DNA from 3 places in the Idiomarina sp. ST10R2A5 genome. Region 3 is predicted to be linked to each of the others. Evidence: predicted binding sites of a transcription regulator. Region 3 holds the regulator's gene; each other region holds the start of a gene.
What was found. Region 3 encodes LexA, which represses DNA repair genes until DNA is damaged. Its sites were predicted from a motif close to TACTGTATNNNNATACAGTA; they were not measured.

Region 1: the regulator LexA is predicted to act here: its motif matches at 1,446-1,465, upstream of ACP7FG_RS07430 (YebG family protein).
Region 2: the regulator LexA is predicted to act here: its motif matches at 1,927-1,946, upstream of ACP7FG_RS12560 (ImuA family protein).

The regions. Positions count from the first base shown of each region.
Region 1 covers NZ_JBNIEX010000004.1:240,905-244,184, forward strand. The annotation lists gene ACP7FG_RS07420 (flavin reductase family protein) at 1-188, shown strand, start outside; gene ACP7FG_RS07425 (MFS transporter) at 175-1,359, opposite strand; gene ACP7FG_RS07430 (YebG family protein) at 1,494-1,808, shown strand; gene ACP7FG_RS07435 (M14 family metallopeptidase) at 1,875-2,786, shown strand; gene ACP7FG_RS07440 (DEAD/DEAH box helicase) at 2,829-3,280, opposite strand, start outside.
Region 2 covers NZ_JBNIEX010000013.1:3,921-7,200, forward strand. The annotation lists gene ACP7FG_RS12555 (Y-family DNA polymerase) at 1-1,316, opposite strand, end outside; gene ACP7FG_RS12560 (ImuA family protein) at 1,316-1,915, opposite strand; gene ACP7FG_RS12565 (acyltransferase) at 2,032-2,943, shown strand; gene ACP7FG_RS12570 (mechanosensitive ion channel family protein) at 2,956-3,280, shown strand, end outside.
Region 3 covers NZ_JBNIEX010000003.1:60,672-63,951, reverse strand. The annotation lists gene coxB (cytochrome c oxidase subunit II) at 1-274, opposite strand, end outside; gene ACP7FG_RS04780 (SOS-response cell division inhibitor) at 577-1,014, opposite strand; gene lexA (transcriptional repressor LexA) at 1,011-1,628, opposite strand; gene plsB (glycerol-3-phosphate 1-O-acyltransferase PlsB) at 1,760-3,280, shown strand, end outside.

The DNA of each region.
Region 1 (3,280 bases), on a different contig from region 3:
GGTGGGTCGAAGTTAAGGAAAAGGCGGTGAAAAGTGACGGCTATATTGATATTGAATCTTTAGGGACCATGGCCATTTCGGGTCTGGATGGTTATCACAGTACTCAACGGGCGGCGCGTTTATCTTATGCCAAGCCCGATAAGAAACTAGAAGAACTGGATATCGAGGGGCGCTCTAAAGACTCATAATGTCAGGTACTTTACGGCTGTGCTTCTTGGTTATCCAAAACAGCAGTAAACCGACAATAGACAGTGCACAGCCGACCCAGCCTGTGCCTTGCCAACTGAGAGGGGAAATAATGGCCAGCCCGCCCAGCCAGGCCCCTAAGGCATTTGCGGCGTTGAAAGCTGAATGGTTCAATGACGCCGCCAGAGTCTGTGCTTCACCTGCAACGTCCATCAAACGTACCTGAAGCGCCGGAACCAGAGCCGCCGCGCTACCCAGTAATAACACCATTGGCATGACGGTCCAGAGGCTTTGCAATGTTAACGGGAAAATCGCCAGTACAATTGCTGACCACAACAAAGAGCCACCAATAGTCAGTTTCAAATTGCGGTCGGCCGCCCAGCCTCCGACTAAGCTACCTGCCAAAGAGCCTATTCCGTATATTAATAAAGCAACAGGGATCCAGTGCGGAGCAAGACCTGTGGCGTTTATTAGGGTTGGGGCTATATAACTTAATACCGCAAACATACCGCCGAAACCTATGGCGCCTATGGCTAGCGTAAGCCAGACTTGAGGGTTCTGCAGAGCCTTCATTTCACCCCTTGCCGAGGTTCTTTTCTCATTAGGGTGTTTTGGCACTACAAATAAAATCATGACCAGGGCTAGAAGTCCTAAAGCGCCGACTGTATGGTAAACCGTGCGCCAGTCGATAAGTTGCCCAAGCCAGGTTGCTAAGGGGTTACCGACTAAAATTGCTACAGTCAGCCCCATCATTACCATGGTTACAGCCATACCTCGTTGATTTTTACGAACCATGTCGGCGGCGACAAGACATGCAATACCAAAATAGGCACCATGAGGTAAACCGGTTAGGAACCGCAAAACCTGAAGCAAGGGGTAGCTTTCTGCTGATGCACTGGCAAAGTTACCGAGCGCGAAAGCAAGCAACAGCACCAGCAACATGGGTTTGCGCGGAAAACCCGCGAATAAAATAGTAATGAGCGGTGCGCCGATAACCACACCCAGCGCATAAAGGCTGATCAGATGGCCGGTTTGTCGGGTGTCAGTGTTGAAGTCAGCAGCAACGTCAGGTAGCAATCCCATAATGACGAACTCACCAATGCCAATAGCAAAACTGCCAACTGCCATGGCAAAAATGGCCAGTTGAACCTGTGCTTTAGAGAACTGAGTCATGGATCAGGTTTGCTTCCTGTATTAGTTGAATCGGTTAGGATTGCGCAGTTTATCGAATGCAGCAGCTATTGCAATCTCTATGACTTTACTGTACAAATAAACAGTATATTTACACATCAGCAAAGGACCATACCATGGCTGTAGTAACCCAGTATGTAGTTATTCGCGACGGAGCCGAGAAAATGACATTCACTTCAAAAGCAGAAGCCGATGCGCACGATAAAATTTTGGATATGGCTGAGGCCCTGAATCCTCTTATTAAAGACAGCGAGCTTTTCACTGATGAACAGCAGCTTGAGGATATGGCACTGTTTTTGGCGAAAGAACGAGAAAATGTTCTCATAGCTTTAGGTGCTAAAAAGCCAAAGAAACCAAAAACCGAGAAAGTATCTGCGGAAAAAGTTGAGTCATCAAAATCAAACGATAAAGCGTCGTCGAAAGCGGCTTAGTGGGCACGATACGAGTTAAATATTTTGATACTATAGTGACCTGGTTTTAATGAATAGGATCGAACTATGACGCAAGAAACGATTTACCATATAGGAACACCGGGTACCCCTTGGGGCGTTGAAGAAAAAGCGCAATGGTTAGCTGAGCAAAGCAAAAAGCGTTCTTACTTTGATGATGTTGTCAGCAAAATAGAAACTTTTAAAGCGAACTTCGACGTAGAGCAATATGGTGAACTTGCGTACGAAAGCGATACTTATCCTTTGTTTGTGGTCAGAACTAAACACTGGGATGCGGGCAAACCAACGGTTTTAGTGACTGGTGGTGTGCATGGTTATGAAACTAGTGGTGTTCATGGAGCACTGCGGTTTATAGAGGCTAAAGCCAATGAGTATCAAACAGACTTTAATGTGGTGGTTGCACCCTGTTTGAGCCCATGGGGCTATGAAACCATTAACCGTTGGAATCCTGCGGCTATTGATCCTAACCGCTCGTTTGTAGCCGATTCGCCTGCCGGTGAATGTGCAAACATTATGAATTACATTGCTGGCTTAGGTGTGGATATTCTGGCTCACATTGATCTGCACGAAACAACCGATACCGATAACAGCGAGTTTCGTCCCGCAAAGGCGGCAATGGACGGAAAGGTGAACACCAACTGGAATATTCCTGACGGCTTCTATTTAGTTGGAAACTCTGAAAAGCCTTACCCTGACTTTCAAAAGGCGGTACTGGATTCGGTAGAAAAAGTTACGCACATTGCCGATGCTGACGAAGAGAATAAGCTAATAGGTGAAGATATTGCCCAGCGTGGTCTTATTTTATTGCCAACAGCAAAAATGGGCTTATGTATTAGCTTTAGTAAGGCTGAGTATGCTACTACAACAGAGGTTTATCCGGACAGCCCGAAAGCAACCCCGGAGCAATGTATAGAAGCTCAGGTTGCTGCGGTCACCGGAGGCCTGGACTTTTTAAAGTAAAGCCCAAACCCCGTTACTTGGCCGGTAAACCTGGTTAGTAAATTAACGTCGTGTGTCTGGCCGCTTTTGGCGAGGTGCACGGCGTGAGTTTTGAGGCCTTCCGGTTCGTGGCTTTTGAATGGGTTCCGGCTTTATATTCGGGTCTGGCTCAAAGCCTGGAATCAGTTCTTTTGGTATTTCATTTTTAGTCAGCTTTTCTATGTCACGTAGCAATTTATGCTCGTCCACACAGACCAGTGACGCTGCTTCACCTTCACTTCCGGCACGGCCTGTACGGCCAATACGGTGCACGTAGTCTTCAGCTACCTGAGGTAGTTCAAAATTAATCACGTGCGGCAGTTCGTCAATATCAATACCACGTGCAGCAATATCGGTTGCAACTAATACTCGTAATTTTCCGGCTTTAAATTGCGCTAATGCTTTGGTTCTGGCGCCCTGGCTTTTATTGCCGTGAATAGCCATTGCAGGCAGACCATCATCCGTTAACTGTGTTG
Region 2 (3,280 bases), on a different contig from region 3:
TCCCGTGCAACTTCATCTGCGTCCCACCAGCCGCAATGTTTCCGTTCAGGCCCATGCTGTAATTGCCACAAATCTATCGAGGTTACTTGTGCTGGTCGCAACATCCAAAGAGGGCGTTTCGGTGCATTCAATACAGCTTGCGGTTTTTCCCCGGGCGGACGAGCAACCTCACTGTAGCCAGGACGAGGGTCATCATTCACTGCCGGCGAAAATACGGCATTTTTGCCTAACTTGGCCTGCAGCCGGCTAATGAGCTGCAGAGTTTCATGCCGATGCTGTTGCGCTCCGAAAAATTGCTCATTGTGTTGCTCAGCACGCAATAATTCATTCGCCACCAGCCTAATTTCTATAACCGGCTCCGGCAAAGGGATGGACTCCATTTTCAACTGCAGTAAAGACAAGAAATTAGACCCTCGCCAACCCGGCTCAGCTAAAGCGACCGGAACAACTGAAGAGGGCTCATTGCGATGCTGCAGTTCAACTTTTACCTGCTGTACCACTTTCTGCCGTTGATAAAGAAAGTTCTCCAGCTCCCCAAATAGCCTTTTTAGCGGGAACAGTAACCCTTGCCAATGAGGGATCTCAGTCACCAGGTCTAAGCTTTGCTGAAAACTTTCCGGGGGCATAAAAAAGTGATGACTTTGTTGCTTCAGCCCTTGCAGCTGCTCCAGATGCAATAACGTTTCCAACCCTAATTGCCGGCCAACTTCCCCTCCGGGCAGTTGCATAAGCTCTCCCAGCAAACGAAACCCCGCAGCTTTGCTGTGCTTCTGCGCTTTCAGGCTTAAACCGGCATTCTGAATGGGTAACTCTGCCAGCAGATTAGCTTGCTTTTCAGCCAAAAGAGAAACAGGGGAGCCAGATTCGGCTAACAGTTGAGCAGCTAGTGGATTCCCTGCAACAGCCAGCTGCGAAGTAATCGGTAGTTCCTGGACTTTTTGCGCCAAGACATTAAATGCACCATTACGCCCACCATACAATTGTTCCAGGCTGTTCAACTCAATTGCCAGCCCTTGCGGTGGGTACAACACCAGCTTGGCTGCCCACTGATACAAGTGGGAGGCCAACTGTTGCAGAGCTTGCTCTTCACGCTCTGACGAATACTCCATGAGCTGCAGCTGCTCACAAAGCGATATTGCCATAACGGTCTGAAGTTGTGGCCTTACACCACATTCCAATGCCCGCGCATTGCACTGCACAATAACAGACTGACTGCCCTGTAACTGATGAAACGCCAGAGGCAGTGTGTTGCTCTCAGGCTGTAACCGAACCCTGTTATCCAGAAGCAACTGAGGGAAATGACAATACAGCCACATTACTGAAGTGCTACGTTTTCCAATGGCCAGCCAGCTTTACGCTTTAACAAGTCCAGCGTGACGCCTGTTGTGGTCATCTTTACACGTAACCGATTAGAGTACGCCCGGGCTTCTTCATTAACCGTTGGCTCACTCAGGACCACACCCATTTGTCCTGTTTGCGAGGCTTTATACCAACGTCGGACACATTGAGCTGTCGTTGTTTTTTGCTCAAACCAACCCAGTGCCAAGGCATTTTTTGTTTGCAGTACCTGCTCAAAAGCCCAGGCTGCTTTTTCTGCGTTCGTTTGAATGACTATCTGCATCGACTTGCTTAAGCCATAATAATGCAACCCCGCCGCCGACAGCCAGGCTGGAGGGTTTATCCAGAAAACGGGCTGATGCTGCTGCACGGCCTGCTTTACCAGCGGCAATAGCAAAGCCTGCTCAGAGAAGGGCGCTTGTAGCTGCCACTCATGCAAACCCGGGTATTGCCACCCACCACCAAGCACTTTGTCCAGCTGCTTAAACCCCGTGCTTAGCGCTGCTGCCTGAGTGTCTGTCGTCTGGCCATGCCAGATAAGCCCCTGTTGGATAAGGGTTTGAATCTTTGTCTGCATAACGCCTCCAATACTGTACATATATACAGTATCATTAATTTTTACTGGTTAGCAACAGACATCATTCCTGGCTTCAGTTATCATTTGCTCATTGTTTATGGTTAGGGCTGGGCGATATGCTGACATCAATACTTATTCCCTTCAGAGTGGTTATTAACTTTTTATGGGGATTAATCACCACCGCTATTATTGGTGTTTCAATTATTGGTATTGGTGTTTTTAAAGTGTTACTGCCATTTAAAACCCCTCAACGCATTTGTTCGCAGCTAGGAAACAGCTTATTCAGAGTCTGGGCATACTGTATGTCGATGATGTTTCAGCTGACCCAACGCATGGACTGGCACATTAAAGGTGACCTGGAACTCCATGAAAAGGGTTGGTATATGGTTATGGCAAACCACCGCAGCTGGGTCGATGTACTGGTATTAATGCACCTGACCCGCCGCCATATGCCAATGCCACGCTTTTTCCTAAAGTCACAGCTTATGTGGGTACCTATTATTGGCTGGGGCTGCTGGGTACTCGATATGCCCTTTATGAAGCGCTATTCAAAAGAGTTGCTAAAGAAAAAGCCCCATTTAAAAGGCAAAGACATCGCAACAACCACGCGTTCCTGTGCTAAGTTCCGTCACATTCCCACAACAGTGGTAAATTTCTGCGAAGGCACACGGTTTACTCCGGAAAAGCACAAGAAAAAACAAAGCCCGTTTCGTAACTTGCTCCCTCCCAAAGCAGGCGGTACCGCCTTTTCATTGCAAATTATGGGCGGTCAGTTTGAAGCCATTCTGGACATTACCATTGTTTATCCGGGTAACGATAAGCGCCCGGTAGTCTGGCATTTATTAAGTGGACAGCTGAAAAACGTCTATGTTGATATACAGACATTGCCTATTACTAAAGACTTAATTGGTGATTACGCCAGTGACGAAGCTTTTAGGGCTCACTTTCAACAGTGGCTGAATAAACGTTGGCAGCAAAAAGACCAAACCATTGACGAAATGCGTAAGGAAATTCACAGCACCCGCTAAGGGAGTTTTATAATGGACTTTGAGTTTATAAAAGAGTGGCTTCAAAAATTCGGAATTGACAGTAACCTACAAGAGCTGAGTCTTGTTATCAGCTCATTACTCGTTTTAATAGGTTGTTACATTGCTTATGCCTTAGCCCGTTGGATTATTGATCACGCCATTGATCGGTTACTCAGCAAAGCACCTGAGCGTTGGTATAAAGCTTTAGTTAACAGTGGCTTTTTCAAGCGCTGTGCAAACCTGGCTCCTATTGTCGTAATACACAGCTTTATACCTATCCTGTTTATTGATGACTTCGAAAGCTGGCAGTCGCCGCTACGTACCGTTGTAGGGGTTT
Region 3 (3,280 bases):
GTATAAGTAAGGGCACAATAGTCCAGGCAATTTCGACTTTAACGTTCTCGTGGAAATTTGCAGGGTTAGGGTTTTTAGACTTCCGGTGTCGGATCATCGAAATAAACATGAGACCGAATACGACCACACCAATTACACAGCAAATGTAAAAGATGGTCATGTGGAGATCGTAAACCCGGTTACTCACTTCAGTGACACCTTGGGTCAAATTGAGACGCGACTGAGCAGCAGCCGGTAGACTCGTTAGCGCCAATAGTGCCCACAAAGGCTTCATTTTCACGTGGCTTCTCCTCTTATTCTTCAATGAGACAGCAAATAATTTCGCTAGCCTGAAATAGAAGAACAAAGAGGTAAGCAGAAAAAGGTACAGCTTCTCCCCAGAAATCGCTTTCTCTACTGACTCTTTGTTGTAGTTATCGTTGTTATATTATTTTTATAGTCGGGTAGTGCATTTATTAACGAATTTACAACCAAAGATCCAGATCAAATCAAACAAATGCACAAAAAATAGACGGATCTGTTAAAAAAAGGCTGCAAAAGCAGCCTTGGGGGATAAAACACACAAACAAAGTGGGATTAGTGCAGGTGGGATGTCAGTGTGTTTTTATCAAACAGGAAATATTGTGTTTCACTCAATTTACTGGCCATACGGGCACGCTGCCAGGTACGGTTAGAAACTGAGTCCAAATAACCGATAACCATACTGCTGGTACCGGCCAGTAGAGCCTGTTCCAGCGCCCACTCGCAGCGTTCAGCTGAGTGGCTGCGCAACCAGCGAATTTGCGATTCAGCAACACCACAAGCAATAAGCTGTTGAATCACGTCTTTGTCGCCGCCAATAACCGTTACCCATTGGCTTGGCTTTTGTTGCAAAGCCTGCTGAACAACAGGGGACAGGTTGTCGACGTCAATTGCGTCCTGTGTGTTTTTAGCATCTAACTGGAACGATGGCGCTGTATTTTCGGCAGTCCAAAGACCTGGGTGATGTAATTTGTGCTGATGTTGAGTTTTCATAAGGTCGCTCCGTTTCTGATAACACCGACGGCAAGTCCTTCAATGGCAAAAACCTGCTCTGCCAGATTGACAGTAATGGTCGAGAAATCTTCATTTTCAGGATGAAGCAAAATAGTTTTTCCACGCTGTTCAAAACGCTTTACAGTGACATCGTCTTCTACGCGGGCAACGACTATCTGGCCGTTACGAGCTTGCTCGGTTTTATGCACAGCCAGTAAGTCGCCGTCTAAAATGCCAATGTCTTTCATGCTCATGCCGTTTACTTTCAGTAAGAAGCTGGCAGCAGGATGAAATAGAGACTCGTCAATTTTGTAATGACCTTCAACGTGCTGTTCGGCCAGCAAGGGCTCCCCGGCTGCAACCTGGCCAATCAACGGTAGGCCATCAGCGATGTCGTAGTCATCGGCTACAAGACGAATACCGCGCGACATACCGGGTAAAATTTCAATAACCCCTTTGCGTGCCAGAGCTTTTAAATGCTCTTCTGCGGAGTTGGCAGAACGAAAGCCCAGCTTATGAGCTATTTCTGCACGCGTTGGCGGCATACCGGTGGCGTGTAGGTTATCCTTAATAAGTTCAAGGATTTCAGATTGTCTTGGTGTTAACGGGCGCATAATGTACCTGTTTATTTGTACAGTGATACTGTGAGTATATACAGGTAAATTCATTTCGCAAGTAATTTCTTGAACGACAAATTTAAACGAAGTTGGTATCCTATCTTTCTGTTTAAAACAGAGGTCTAAGTATGAAAGGAATAAGTCGCTTTTACCCAGTCTTTAAGTACCCGTTGCGTTGGTTAACACGCTTTCAGGAAATTTGGGACGGTACTGAAGAAGAGCATGAAACCACAATTGCTAAGCCTATTGTGTATGTCATGCGCTCAACGTCGAAAGCAGACTTATCCATTTTACAAAGAGCTGCAGAAAAACGAGGCCTGCCTGACCCGACCGAGCCTTTAGTGGTTGACGGTAAAAGCTATGACCGAATTATGTTCCTCGAAGAGTTTGCTGAAGAAACCTCCGAGCAGACCGTTTCAGAATTTCATCAACTGCTGACCTTACACAAAGACAATGCAGAGCTTGACGTGCAGCTTGTTCCTGCAGGTGTGTTCTGGGGACGTCAGGCCGGGCAGGAAGCCAATGCCGGTAACACTATGACAGGTGACCTTGATAACCCGGGCCACTGGCGCAAGTTTTGGTTGGTGTTGTTTTCTGGTCGCCAGGTTTTACTTCGTTTCTCGCGAGCTGTCAGTCTGGGCACAATGGCACATGACCATGGTACCGATATGCGCATCGCCCATAAATTGGCGCGAGTTGCACGGGTGCACTTTGTGCGAATGCGTCATGCTGTTGCCGGCCCTAAGTTAAGTCACAGAAAAGAATTAATGGCAGCACTGATTGATACCCCTGCCTTAAAAAAGGCTGTAGCAGATGAAGCCCGGGGCAAGAAAATCAGCGAAGAAGCAGCTCGTAAGCGTGCCTTATCTTACATTGATGAAATTGCAGCGAATTACAGTTCGACCTTAGTTCGTGTACTTGACCGCTTTATGACCTGGATGTGGAACCGTATTTATAATGGTATCCATGTCAAAGGTGGCGATACTATCCGGAGACTGGCGCAACAAGGGCATGAGATTATTTACGTCCCTTGCCACCGCAGCCACATGGATTACTTACTGCTGAGCTATGTGATTTATAAAGAGGGACTGGTACCGCCGCATATTGCCGCAGGGGTCAATCTTAACTTCTTTCCCGTGGGTGGTATTTTCCGTCGTGGAGGCGCGTTTTTTATTCGCCGCAGCTTCCGGGGTAACAAACTGTATTCAGCCGTTTTTCGTGAATATTTGTGTTGGCTGTTTCAAAAAGGCTACCCGGTGGAATACTTCAGCGAAGGTGGCCGCTCCAGAACCGGCCGCCTATTACCGCCTAAAACCGGCATGCTGGCAATGACCGTTCAGGGCATGCTGCGTGACCAGCAGCGTCCTGTGTCGCTGGTACCCGTGTACCTTGGCTATGAGCACATTATGGAAGTGTCGACTTACCTGAAAGAACTGAAAGGTAAGGACAAAGAAAAAGAGTCGGTATTTCAAATTCTGAAAACCGTGACAAAACTAAAGAACTTTGGACAGGGTTTTGTAACTTTTGGCCAGCCTATCAACCTGAAACACCATTTAGACAAAAAGGCACCCACCTGGCATCAGTCTGTTACCCGTGGCGCGCAGGAGCCTGAACGACCCAACTGGCTTAACCCGGTGGTGAACGGTTTA